3 regions of the Rheinheimera sp. MMS21-TC3 genome follow, and region 2 is predicted to be linked to each of the others. Evidence: predicted binding sites of a transcription regulator. Region 2 holds the regulator's gene; each other region holds the start of a gene.
The links. The regulator sigma-54, encoded in region 2, starts transcription at its own class of promoters, with help from an activator protein. The targets are predictions, from matches to a motif close to TGGCANGNTNCNTGCTT.

Region 1 (4,284 bases), 2.4 Mb from region 2:
CTTGATAACCAACTTTTGTTAATCTGCCAGCAGTTTGGTCAGTTACTGCAACAGTGTGGAGAGGCTAATGCGAGCAGCTAAAGTTTTACTGGTTGATGATATTGATTATACAAGACAACTGTTGCGCAATAACATTATGGCAATAGCCAAAAATGCAACTCTTAATGTTGATAATTTTCAGTTTTATAATGCCAACTCAGCAGCTTCGGCAATGAATATTTTTAGCTTACAAAGGCCTGATATTATTTTCCTTGATATTGAGTTACCTGATGCGTCTGGCCTAGACTTACTAGCTAAAATTAAAAATGTAAAACCAGATTGCTTTGTAGTCATGGTCAGTGCAAACAGCACCTTAGAAAATGTCCAGCTAAGTATAAAGTCAGGGGCTGCGACTTTTATTGTTAAACCCTTTACTGGCGATAAAATCTTAGCGGCTATGCGCTTGTTTGCTAAACATGACTTAATACTGAATAACTAAAGCCAATTTATCAAGAAAAACCTGCGAAAATTTGTTAAAGTTTAAAAAACAGCATGTAAATAAGGAAACACTATGCGTTTAACTTTTTTATTTTTGGTAGCGTTAAGCCTATCATCAGCTTTACAGGCAGCAGATTTTTATCAAGTGCCCATCGCGGCTGATGCACGAGAATTTGCTCGTTTAGATAATAAACTGCCTGCGGTACTTAGCTACTTTAGCCAGAAGAGCATGCCTGAATTACGCCTATATTACCTACAGCACCTTGGCGAGCCTTTTAAAGCAGAGACTATATATGGTAGAGAAAATCTATTTTTTCACCTAGATGGCAAACAAGTGCGTATTTTGTTATCAGAACGAGAAAACTGGCGCCAAGTTGACATTATGGTGCAATAAATACCAACTTAAACTAAGGTTTACTTAGCTGCAATACAACTCGGCGGTTCTTTTTGCGCTCAATAGCAATTTGATTCGGTGCAATGTGCCGCCGCTCACCAAATCCTGTTACTTGTACTTTATCTGCACTTAATCCGACCGATACAAAAAACGTTTTAACTTTTTCAGCCCGCTTAATCGATAGCTGCTCATTCATCCAAAGGCCACCATAACTATCGCTATAGCCCTGAATCTCAATATAGTCGATATCATTATCATACTTAAGGTATTCTGCTATTTGCTGTAAACGTCGACTAGACTCACGGCTTAATTGATCGCTACCTGATTCATAATTTAAGACAGTAAAAGCAATATCTTCAAAACTGTAAGGTAATAAAGCCGAAATGCATTGATTAAACTTTGTAAACTGAGTAGCAAACTGTACTGGATTCAGTGCCGCTACCACTTTGTCGTGAGGGCTATACCAGTCATTAAAGTAAAAGCTAGGACTAAAACCATGCTCAAGTTCTGTCAATAAGGTCCAAGCCGACTCTTTAGGTAACTCACCATTGTACTGCTTTAATAATTGCATATTAGCAATGGCCTTACTTGGCTCTCCCGCTCGCCAGGCTGGAGGTATAGACAATACTTCAGCTAAGGCATAATTATCAGGTAAGCGTAACATTTGTAATTCAAAGGCCATATTAAGGCCTTTACTCGCAACGCTGCGAAAAACAGCCTGCCCAAAGCGCGGGATCTCATGCTGCAACTGACATTCTAATGGCGTATTTTTACTCAATTGCCATACAGAGTTTTCAATTTCGGCAGAATATTGACGCAACTGCGGTGCTGACACCACACTAGTTGCCGTAAATATACCCGTAAGAGCTATGATTATCAGGAGCCTTTGCATGATTCACCACTATATTTATTTTAAGCAATTGCTTATTTAACTTTAACATAAGCAAACACTATGCCGTACCAAGACGTTAGCGTATTTTTTTGGCATAATAGCCTTTAATATGTAATATGGCGCACTTATGACAAAATCTACTTCACTATTAGCTCAACGTTTTCGTGGCTATTACCCTGTTGTTATCGACGTAGAGACCGCAGGCTTTAATCCAAAAACCGATGCACTATTAGAAATAGCAGCAACTTTGCTAAAAATGGATGACGAAGGCAATTTATTGCCGCTACAAACATTACACTTCCATGTTGAGCCTTTTGATGGAGCTAATCTAGATGCTAGCTCATTAGCTTTTAATGGCATAGACCCGTTTAATCCATTAAGGGGGGCTGTAAGTGAACGCGAAGCCATTAGTGAAATATGTAAAGCGGTACGTAAAGCGCAAAAAGCAGCGGGATGCCAACGTAGCGTGATAGTGGCGCATAATGCGGCCTTTGATCAAGGCTTTGTTAATGCCGCTATTGAACGTTTAAAGTATAAACGTTCGCCCTTTCATGCCTTTGTTTCTTTTGACACTACCACTTTATCTGCCTTAGCTCTTGGCCAAACAGTGTTAGCTAAAGCTTGCCAATATGCAGGTATTGCTTTTGATAGCAAACAAGCCCATAGCGCACTCTATGATACCGAACGTACAGCTGAGTTATTTTGCCACATTGTCAACAAGTGGCGAGATTTAGGTGGCTGGCCATTAGCTAGCGCACCAGAGCAAAATGAGGAACAACAAGAGGATGAGTCAACAGACAAGAATGATGCTCAATCTGACATTAAACCGACTTAAGCAACTTAAATTAACTCAAACCGCTAACACCAGCCTATAGCTGGCGTTAGCGTAAGCAATTACTCAGTATCTGCATCGCTAGTAGAAGCTGAATCAGCTTTAGCTGCTGTTTCTTTAATTAATGGCTGCAACTCACCACGTTGAAACATTTCTAAAATAATATCGCATCCACCGATAAGTTCACCATCCACCCATAATTGCGGGAAAGTAGGCCAATTAGCATATTTAGGTAATTCGGCACGAATTTCTGGGTCGAGTAAGATATCGACGTAAGCAAACTGTTCGCCACAAGCAATTAACGCTTGAGATGCTTGAGCAGAGAAGCCACAACTTGGAAATTTAGGTGAGCCTTTCATAAATAAAAGTATCGGATTCTCAGAAATTTGTTGCTTAATTTTGTCAATTGTTTCCATGGTTACCTCTTACCAAAAAATGAGCCTAACGCTATTTTACGCTGTTGTTTACTCAGTTACACTTGAGTTTTATAAATAAAACCCCATATCTAGTTAGATACTCAAAAACGATTCTTACATTATAATATAAATCGCCCTAAACTAGACAGAGTAAAACTTGAGTAATTTAGTCAAGTTTTGTAGTCTACGCCACACAGACATGTTAAACAACGTTAACGGAGAACAACAATGGCCTTTGAATTACCTGCATTACCTTTTGCAAAAGATGCTTTAGCCCCACATATTTCTGCTGAGACTTTAGAGTACCATCACGGCAAACACCATAATACTTACGTTGTTAAGTTAAACAGCTTAATTGAAGGAACTGATTTTGCTGGTAAGTCTTTAGAAGAAATCATCCGTACTTCAGATGGCGGTGTATTCAATAATGCTGCTCAAGTATGGAACCATACCTTCTATTGGAATTGCTTAGCTCCTAACGCGGGTGGCGAGCCTACAGGCGCCCTTGCAGATGCTATCAATGCAAAATGGGGTTCATTTGCTGACTTTAAAGCAGCCCTGAATGATAAAGCGGTTAACAATTTTGGTTCTAGCTGGACTTGGTTAGTGAAAACTGCCGATGGTTCATTAGATATTGTTAATACTAGCAATGCTGCAACCCCTATCTCAGATAAGTCGTTAACCCCAATCTTAACGGTCGACTTATGGGAGCATGCTTACTATATCGATTACCGTAATGCTCGTCCTGCTTATTTAGATGCTTTTTGGGCATTAGTAAACTGGAAGTTTGCTGCAGAAAACTTTGCTAAATAAGTCACCTTTATCTTAATAAAAAACCCAGCTTAAGCTGGGTTTTTTATTGCTAATAATTTAATTTTTAATTATTGCGGATGATAACAAGTCAGCTGATTTCTGCCGCCTTCTTTTGATTGATATAGCGCTTCATCTGCTGCTTCTATCCACTGCACATGCTGTTTCATGTCACTATGGAACTCAGCTAAGCCTATACTTATAGTTACTTTTAGTGGAGTTTTATTATACATTACCACTAAGCCTTCAACAGCATGACGTAGTCGTTCGGCAAAAAAAGTGGCTTGTTCAACTGTGGTATCTACTAGTAAAACAGCATATTCCTCACCACCATAACGACCAGCAATATCCGTGTCACGTAAATTTACTCGAACAGCATCAGCAATCTTCTGGATAACTAAATCACCAGCAGTATGACCATAGGTATCATTGACCATTTTAAAGTGATCAATGTCACACATTA
Region 2 (4,284 bases):
TATTGCCAGTGAAATCAGCCGAACCTTATATAACGATCAAGGCTACAAAACTGACTCTGTAACAGCAGTACGTTTAGAACATTTTGACCAGCTAGGTTTTACCCATTTTGAGCAGCCTATTTATACCTTATATAACAACCAGCATCAGCCTAGTTGGACGGCACATAGCCAAACAGCAACTTGGTACCCTGAAGATAGAATAATTCTAGAACATAAGGTTATTATTGAAAGCTTATTGCAGAATGAACTGATAGAACGCATAGAAACAGATACACTAGAAATGCTATTCCCTGACAACCGTTTACAAAATAATCAACCAGTGCGTGTAATAGGTAAAGGTTTTATTATTGAAGGTGTAGGCATTCAGGCAGACTTAACCAACAAAACCTTACACTTATTACAACATAATAAAACGGTATACCAAAATGAAAGCTAACTATATTACAGCCACAGCTATATTGTTAATAACATTTAGCTCTATTGCCGCTGTTCCAGATTACAAGCAACAAATTCAAATTGACGCCGATAACTTATCTTCGATCAAAGAAGATGTTTTGACATACCGCAACAATGTCATTATTACTCAAGGCTCAATGAAAATGACTGCTGATCTATTAGAGATTGATGCCAGTGCTGGTAAAGGTAATGAAGTCTATCTTGCTACTGGCCAACCAGTAAAATATTCACAACGAATGGAAGATGGCAAACTCGTTACTGCTGAAGCTAAAAGCATGCGCTATGAACCATCAACACGCATCCTAACTCTTAGTGGCGACGCCGAGCTGGCACAGAGTGGTAGCGTAGTTCAAGCATCAACTATTCGTTATAACGTTGAAAAACAGCAATTGAATGCCGATAGTAATAAGACCAAGCGCGTAACAACTATTTTTACGCCAGAGGAAAAAGATAACCCATGAAGTTAGTCGCAGCACATCTGGCCAAAAGCTATAAAGGCCGACAAGTAGTAAAAGATGTCAGCCTAGAGGTCAATGCCGGCCAAATAGTTGGCTTACTCGGCCCCAATGGTGCCGGAAAAACGACAACTTTTTATATGATAGTAGGCTTAGTCCCCTCAGATAAAGGCAGCATAACCCTTAATAATGAAGATATGACTTTTGAGCCTATTCATGCCAGAGCCAGAAAAGGCATAGGTTATTTACCTCAAGAAAGCTCTATTTTTAGAAAGCTTAGCGTGTATGATAATTTAATGGCTATTTTACAAACGCGCAAATCTTTAAGCCGCGCTAAGCGTGAAGAAATAGCAGATGAGCTATTAGAAGAATTTCATATTGGCCATATCAAACATAATTTAGGTATGAGCTTATCGGGTGGTGAGCGGCGACGAGTAGAAATTGCTCGCGCTTTAGCAGCCGAGCCTGCTTTTATTTTATTAGATGAGCCTTTTGCTGGCGTTGACCCTATTTCAGTTTTAGATATCAAAAAAATTATTCAACATTTAGGCCAACGTGGTATAGGTGTCTTAATTACCGATCATAACGTACGCGAAACACTAGACGTCTGTGAAATAGCCTACATAGTTAGTCATGGTGAACTGATTGCCTCTGGGCCACCACAACAAGTGCTAGCTGACCAAAAAGTACGAGATGTATACTTGGGTGAGCAATTCAGGCTATAGTTTTAAGGCAATTCAGGTATAGTTAGTTAAAGCTAGCCAATACCAATATCACTTGTGTTTCAGGAGATTAGTAGAAGTAAATGAAGCCATCTTTGCAACTTCGCTTAGGACAACAGCTGACCATGACCCCTCAGCTGCAACAGGCTATTCGCTTATTGCAGCTATCCACTATTGAGTTACAGCAAGAGATCCAAGAAGCTTTGGATGCGAATCCTTTATTAGAAGCAGATGACGATGCAACACCCTCAGCGGATGAGTCTTTACAGCAACACAGCCAAAAATCAGATGACAACTCAATAAGCAACGACACTAAAGTTGACAGCTCTGAAACAGATGCCAGCGAAGCCTTAGCAGATCAAAATATTAAAGAAGACTTACCCTTAGACAACGACTGGGACAACTTAGTTAGCGCCACTCCCGTTAGCTCTGGCAGTAGTGGTAGTGATGATGATACCGCTTACCAAGGTGAAACTAGCGAAAGCTTACAAGATTACCTACGTTGGCAAATGTATTTAACGCCTTTTTCTGAAATAGACTTAGCTATAGCTGAAGTAATTATTGAAGCTATCGATGACAGCGGCTTACTCACCATCAGCTGTGACGATATTTTACAATCGCTTGCTATTCCAGGCATAGAGGCCGATGAAGTAGAAGCTGTGATTAAACGGATCCAGCTATTTGACCCTATTGGCGTAGGCGCTCGCACGGTGCAAGAATGTTTGCTGGTGCAATTGCGTCAATTTTCAGCTGATACGCCATTTTTAGCCGAAGCCCAGTCTTTATTATTAGAACATAGTGACTTATTAGCTAATAGGGACTTCCGTTCTTTGATGCGAGTGACTAAACTCAAAGAAGACGAACTAAAACAGGTGATGCAACTTATTCAAAGTTTAAACCCACGGCCAGGCGCCGATGTGATAAAACAAGAACAAGAATACGTCATCCCTGATGTTAGCGTCAAAAAAGTAAAAGGCCGCTGGCAAGTCGAGTTAAATGTTGACGCCATGCCTAAAATTAGAGTTAATCAGCAGTACGCTGCCATGTCTAGAACAGTAAAAAGCAGTGCCGATAGTCAATTTATACGTTCACATTTACAAGAAGCAAAATGGTTTATAAAAAGTTTAGAAAGTAGAAACGAAACCTTATTAAAAGTGTCTAACTGTATAGTACAACAACAACAAGCATTTTTTGAACATGGCGAAGAAGCCATGAAACCAATGGTATTAAATGATGTTGCAGAAATGGTCGGTATGCATGAGTCAACCATTTCACGCGTTACAACCCAAAAATACATGCATACACCTAGAGGAATATTTGAACTTAAGTTCTTTTTCTCTAGCCATGTAAGCACCGAAAGTGGCGGTGAGTGTTCTTCTACTGCAATTCGGGCTTTTATTAAAAAATTAGTGGCGGCGGAAAACCCGGCCAAACCATTAAGCGATAGCAAAATGGCCGAAATTCTTTTAGAACAAGGGATAAACGTTGCAAGGCGCACTATAGCCAAGTATCGTGAGTCATTATTTATTCCACCGTCAAACCAGCGCAAAACCTTGATGTAAGTAAGCCAAAAAAAGGAATATGTCTATGCAAATCAATCTAACTGGTCGTCATGTTGAAATCACACCCGCATTAAAGGAATATGTAGACACTAAGTTCGCAAAATTAGCTCGACACTTTGAGCACATCACCAATATAAATGTGGTTCTCACTGTAGAAAAACTAAAGCAAATTGCTGAAGCTAAAGTTAATTTAAGCGGCGCAGAAGTATTCGCTATCTCAGATGATGAAAACATGTATGCAGCCATTGATCAGCTTATCGACAAGCTTGATCGACAAGTCATTAAACACAAAGAAAAGTTAATTCGACACTAATTAAAATATGATCAATTTAACCACCATGCTTACGGAGAACTGCACTAGAAGTGCAGTTCTTTTTAATAGTAAAAAGCGTATTTTGGAATATATTGCCGAGCTAGCACAACAGCAATTACCTGAGATAACTGAATACAGTATTTTAGAAGCCTTAATGGCGCGAGAAAAATTAGGTTCTACAGGTATAGGTGGTGGTATTGCTATCCCCCACGGTAAATTAAGCAGCGTGGTTAAGCCAATATTAGTCTTTGTTGTTAGCAAAGAGCCTATTGCTTTTGATGCCGTTGACAACCAACCTGTCGATATTTTCTGTGGTATTTTAATCCCAGAAGATCAATGCCAAACCCATTTAAGCACTTTATCTAGCCTAGCTAAATTGCTAAGCCAGAAAGAGCTAACCAAACAAATTCGTAATGCAGAAACTAATCAACAATTATATCAATTACTAATAGATTATTGTGAGGCGAATGCAGAATGATGAAACTGTTAGTGGTAAGTGGTCGCTCTGGTTCAGGCAAATCTGTTGCGTTACGAGTAATGGAAGATCTAGGTTATTACTGCGTAGATAACATCCCTGTTAATTTACTGCCTACTTTAGCCACAGCTGTCATGGGCCAATATGAACGGGTTGCTGTCAGTATTGATGTGCGCAACTTGCCAGAAGATCCTGATGATTTAACAGAAATTCTCTCCTATCTACCACACAAGGTAGAACTACATATTTTATATTTAGACGCCGATCACAGCACTTTAATTCGCCGCTTTAGTGAAACGCG
Region 3 (4,284 bases), 420 kb from region 2:
GAGTTTACCTATATCAAAGGTAGGTTTTGTTGCTTCTATGCTACTCATCTTCAGCCAACCAATTTTTAACCACTAAAGAAGACAGTTCAGGTTCATTGGCAACCAAGGCCCGGACTGCGCGTAATAGATCATCATCACCATGTAAATCTGGCAGCATTAAAGTGCCGTCTGAGGCAAAGCCTACTGCATTTTCATCAAATGATGAGTTTAACATGTTGATAGTATCATCCCCCAAGTCTAACCCTTTGCTCATTGATTTTTCATCATAAGCTTCTTTAGTGTCATCTGGGTAAATCAATTTCTTCAACATCGGTCTTACTATAAACAATAGCAAGACAATAACGATTAACCCACCAATGATTAATCTTATTAGCCGGCTAAACCACTCTTCAGTGTAAAAGCTAGGCTGTTGGATATCGAGAATTTCATCTTTAATAAAAGGTACAGATATGACTTCAACTATATCACCGCGCTGAGCATCAAAACCTATACCGCCTTGTAATAAACGACGTAAATTCATTAAATCAGCTTGGCTGCGAGGCTCTGGCGTAACACCATCGGCACCAGGCTTATAATCCACGGCAACTGATACACTTAAACGACGGATAACACCACTTTGCTGAGTAATATGGCTAATAGTGGTATCTAACTCATAATTACGTGTCGCTTCTTTATGGCTGCGGCCAGGTATAAGTTGCTGGTTATTGCTAGAGGTTGCTTGCTCAGGAATAGTTGAGTTTAAAGGCGGTTGATTAGATAAAGCACCTGGAATACCGCCACTGATACCACCAACGTTATTTTCTTCTACTGTCATTTCACTGCGTACAGCAGGCAAGTCTGGATTAAAACGTTTTTGCGTTTGCTCAGTAGCCGTAAAGTCCATATGTAAATCAACTTCTGCCGTATAATTACCATAACCTAATACTGGCATTAAAATAGAGTCGACTTTTTGTCTGTATTCCTCTTCACGAGTACGCTGTAGCTCATATTCACGACGTGAGCGCGCAGCCGATGCATCTTGTGAGCCACTATTTAATAGTCGGCCACTTTGATCGGTTACCGTAACCCGAGTTGGCTCTAAGCCTTGTACTGCTGAGGCCACTATATCCACAATAGCATTCACTTCGCTATCACGGATAACAGTACCGCCCCTAGCTGTTACTAAAACAGTAGCTGAGGGTATTTTTTGTCTTCTGGCAAAGACGTTTTCTTTAGGGATAGCCAATAATACTCTGGCTCGAGAAACACTTTGTAGTTCTTCTATAGTCCGTGCTAACTGCTGTTCACGGCTGTGCTTTAAGCGTTCTGTTTCTAAACGTTGGCTAACACCAAAACCACTGTCTTTTAATAAAAACTCTGTGCCTGTTGAGACTTCTTTAGTCAAACCAGCACGCGATAACGACAACTTGATTTTTTGAAATTGGTCTTCAGCCACTAAAATCACATTGCCTTGCAGCTCATAATTAATTTTTTGACTATCTAAATGATCTAAAGTTTGAATAAGCTCTTCGGTGGCAAAAGTGCCTAATGGCCGTAACTCTGGTTGCCTAGCCCAAAGCACAATTAAAATAGCAATGGCTAAACAAATAGTTAGGGCAATAACCATAGCCACCTGACGAATTAAATCTGTGCCAGCCAATGAGCCCATAAAGCTAGGTTTTTGTTCTGATTGTTCGCCGGCGTAGTCGTTTCCACTTAAAGCCAGTTCAGTTGATTGATTATCAGCCACTTATAATTACTCCTGACCTATACCGGCATCGACATAATTTCTTTATACGATTCAACCAGTTTATTACGAACTTGCACTGTAGCTTCAAAGGCTAATGATGACTTTTGACTAGCAATCATGACTTGGGCTAAGGACACATTAGGATCGCCCATCTCAAGTGCACTACGGAGTTTTCCGGTTTCTTGCGCTAAGTCATTAACATTGCCCAACGCTTGGGTAAGCATTTGGCTAAAATCTGTTTGGCTTGGATTAACCTCAGCAGTATTTTTAAGCTTTAGCTCAGTACCAACAGCTCGAGCCTGCACTGCCATTGATTGCATTTCGGCGTATAAGTTTGGGCCTTTGATATTCATAGCGTCACCTGTCAAAAAATTGCTGTCTATCTATTAACTATAGATAAAGCATTAACCGTGCCACTTATAAGTACATGAAATTTATATGGATAATACGAAAGGAAACGGGTGACTAGCACCCGTTGTTATCAATTTAAAGTTTATTGCATTATTACACTGGTATATCGATACCCTGCTCTCGCATCCGCGCTAACTTATAACGCAAAGTACGATCACTAATACCTAGCTTTTCTGCCACCGCTTTACGCTTATTTGCACAAGCTTTCATGGTAGCTAAAATAATCCGGTGCTCTTGATCATGAACACTAGCTTTAAAATCTGTAGCATTAGATAAATCATCAGCACTTGGTTCTAGGTTGATGTCAGCAGAGCATTTTACTGCACTAGGCGTATTGCTACTTGTAGCCATTGGAATACTTTCACTGCATTCCAACATAATATCTGCAGCGGCTATTTCATCAGTAGCTGAAATAATTAACGCGCGCTGGATCACATTATCAAGTTCTCGCACATTACCAGGCCAAGTATAGTTATAGAGCCGTGATGCCGCTTCCGCTGTTAGTGTGGCAATAACCCGACCTTCATTGCGGCAATATTTAGCAATAAAGTGCTCAGCTAAAGGCACTATATCTTCCGGCCTCTCTGCTAATGCAGGCCAAGTTAAAGGGAACACATTTAAACGATAAAATAAATCTTCCCGAAACACGCCATCGGCTACCGCTTGTTTTAAATTACGATTGCTGGTTGCTAATACACGCACATCTAGCTTAATGGTTTTACGGCCGCCCAAACGTTCAACTTCACGCTCCTGTAAGACTCTTAACAATTTAGCTTGCAGGTTTAAATCCATTTCTGTTATTTCATCTAACAAAATAGTGCCATGTTGCGCTTGCTCAAATTTGCCTGGGCAAGCAGCTATTGCACCGGTAAAAGCACCTTTTTCATAGCCAAACAGCGTAGATTCCAGCATGTTTTCTGGAATAGCCGCGCAGTTAATAGCAATAAAAGGGCCTTGATTACGCTCTGATAATTGATGGATATAACGGGCTAATACTTCTTTACCTGAGCCACTAGGGCCTAAAATCATCACATTAGCATCGGTACGCGCTACCCTGCCACAGAGAGTAAGTAACTGCTTACTACTTTCTGCTGCCACTATTGGTTCTATAGTTGATACCGGTTCAGGGCTAACATAGCGGCTAACAGTATTCACTAATACTTCAGGAGCAAAGGGTTTAGCTAAGTAATCAATAGCGCCTAAGCGAATAGCTTCAACCGCCGCTTGCACTGTGGCGTAAGCCGTCATAATTAACACTGGGATCTGCGGATATTGCTCACGTAAGGTTTTTAATAAGGTTAAGCCAGATACGCCACCTAATTGCACATCAGATACCACTAATTGGAATGATTGTTTTTTTAATAACATTAAAGCTGATTCAGCACTATCAACAGCTTGTACCTGATAGTTTGCCAGCATTAGTGTATCTTGAAGTGCTTCACGCAAACCAGCATCATCTTCAACCACTAAAATTGTTTGTTTCATGCTAAGCCTCCGCTTTATTTTTATCTAAACAAGCATCAGCGTTGTTATCAGTAGTATGTTGCACCGGCAAAGTAAGCTCAAAGCATGCACCGCCCGATTTACTGGGTTTATAGCTAACAACACCATGATGGGAGTGAGCAACAGCTTGCACTACTGCTAAACCTAGCCCAGTACCTGAAGACTTACTGGTTATAAAAGGTTCAAATAACTGGGATTGTATGCTGCTAGCCACACCTGGGCCATTATCAGCGACGGCAATAACAATATGCTCTGCCTGATGCTGACTTTTGCTGATGGTTAAGCTGATTTCTGCTTGTTCAGGTATTGCTTGTAAACTATTTTGAATCAAATTTAAGATAGCACCACTTAAGGCATTCATATTGCCAATTAAATTGGCATTAGGTGCAGTGTTAGTTAACTTAAGACTGGCATTTGCTGCTAGTAAAATGGCATCTGCGCTGGCCTGAATAGCACTAACTAAGTCTTCAACACTAAAAGCTGCTACCGCTTGTGAAGAGTCAGACCGCGCAAATAACAACATATCATTAACTTGTTGCTCGAGATCTAACAAACGCGATTGCAGTTTATGCTGAAACTGTTGTTGAGTTTGCATAGTTATGCGCGGATTAGCTAAATTTTGTGCATACAGCATAGCTGCC

Region 1: the regulator sigma-54 is predicted to act here: its motif matches at 1,813-1,829, upstream of RDV63_RS03435 (flagellar protein MotY).
Region 3: the regulator sigma-54 is predicted to act here: its motif matches at 2,129-2,145, upstream of fliE (flagellar hook-basal body complex protein FliE).

What each region holds. Positions count from the first base shown of each region.
Region 1 covers NZ_CP135084.1:655,692-659,975, reverse strand. The annotation lists gene RDV63_RS03450 (response regulator) at 1-81, shown strand, start outside; gene RDV63_RS03445 (response regulator) at 68-478, shown strand; gene RDV63_RS03440 (hypothetical protein) at 551-871, shown strand; gene RDV63_RS03435 (flagellar protein MotY) at 885-1,763, opposite strand; gene rnt (ribonuclease T) at 1,891-2,598, shown strand; gene RDV63_RS03425 (Grx4 family monothiol glutaredoxin) at 2,658-3,011, opposite strand; gene sodB (superoxide dismutase [Fe]) at 3,240-3,824, shown strand; gene RDV63_RS03415 (diguanylate cyclase) at 3,893-4,284, opposite strand, start outside.
Region 2 covers NZ_CP135084.1:3,053,595-3,057,878, forward strand. The annotation lists gene lptC (LPS export ABC transporter periplasmic protein LptC) at 1-436, shown strand, start outside; gene lptA (lipopolysaccharide transport periplasmic protein LptA) at 426-917, shown strand; gene lptB (LPS export ABC transporter ATP-binding protein) at 914-1,636, shown strand; gene RDV63_RS14840 (RNA polymerase factor sigma-54) at 1,717-3,195, shown strand; gene hpf (ribosome hibernation-promoting factor, HPF/YfiA family) at 3,221-3,508, shown strand; gene ptsN (PTS IIA-like nitrogen regulatory protein PtsN) at 3,534-3,986, shown strand; gene rapZ (RNase adapter RapZ) at 3,986-4,284, shown strand, end outside.
Region 3 covers NZ_CP135084.1:2,631,125-2,635,408, forward strand. The annotation lists gene fliG (flagellar motor switch protein FliG) at 1-48, opposite strand, end outside; gene fliF (flagellar basal-body MS-ring/collar protein FliF) at 41-1,729, opposite strand; gene fliE (flagellar hook-basal body complex protein FliE) at 1,747-2,082, opposite strand; gene RDV63_RS12800 (sigma-54 dependent transcriptional regulator) at 2,234-3,625, opposite strand; gene RDV63_RS12805 (sensor histidine kinase) at 3,627-4,284, opposite strand, start outside.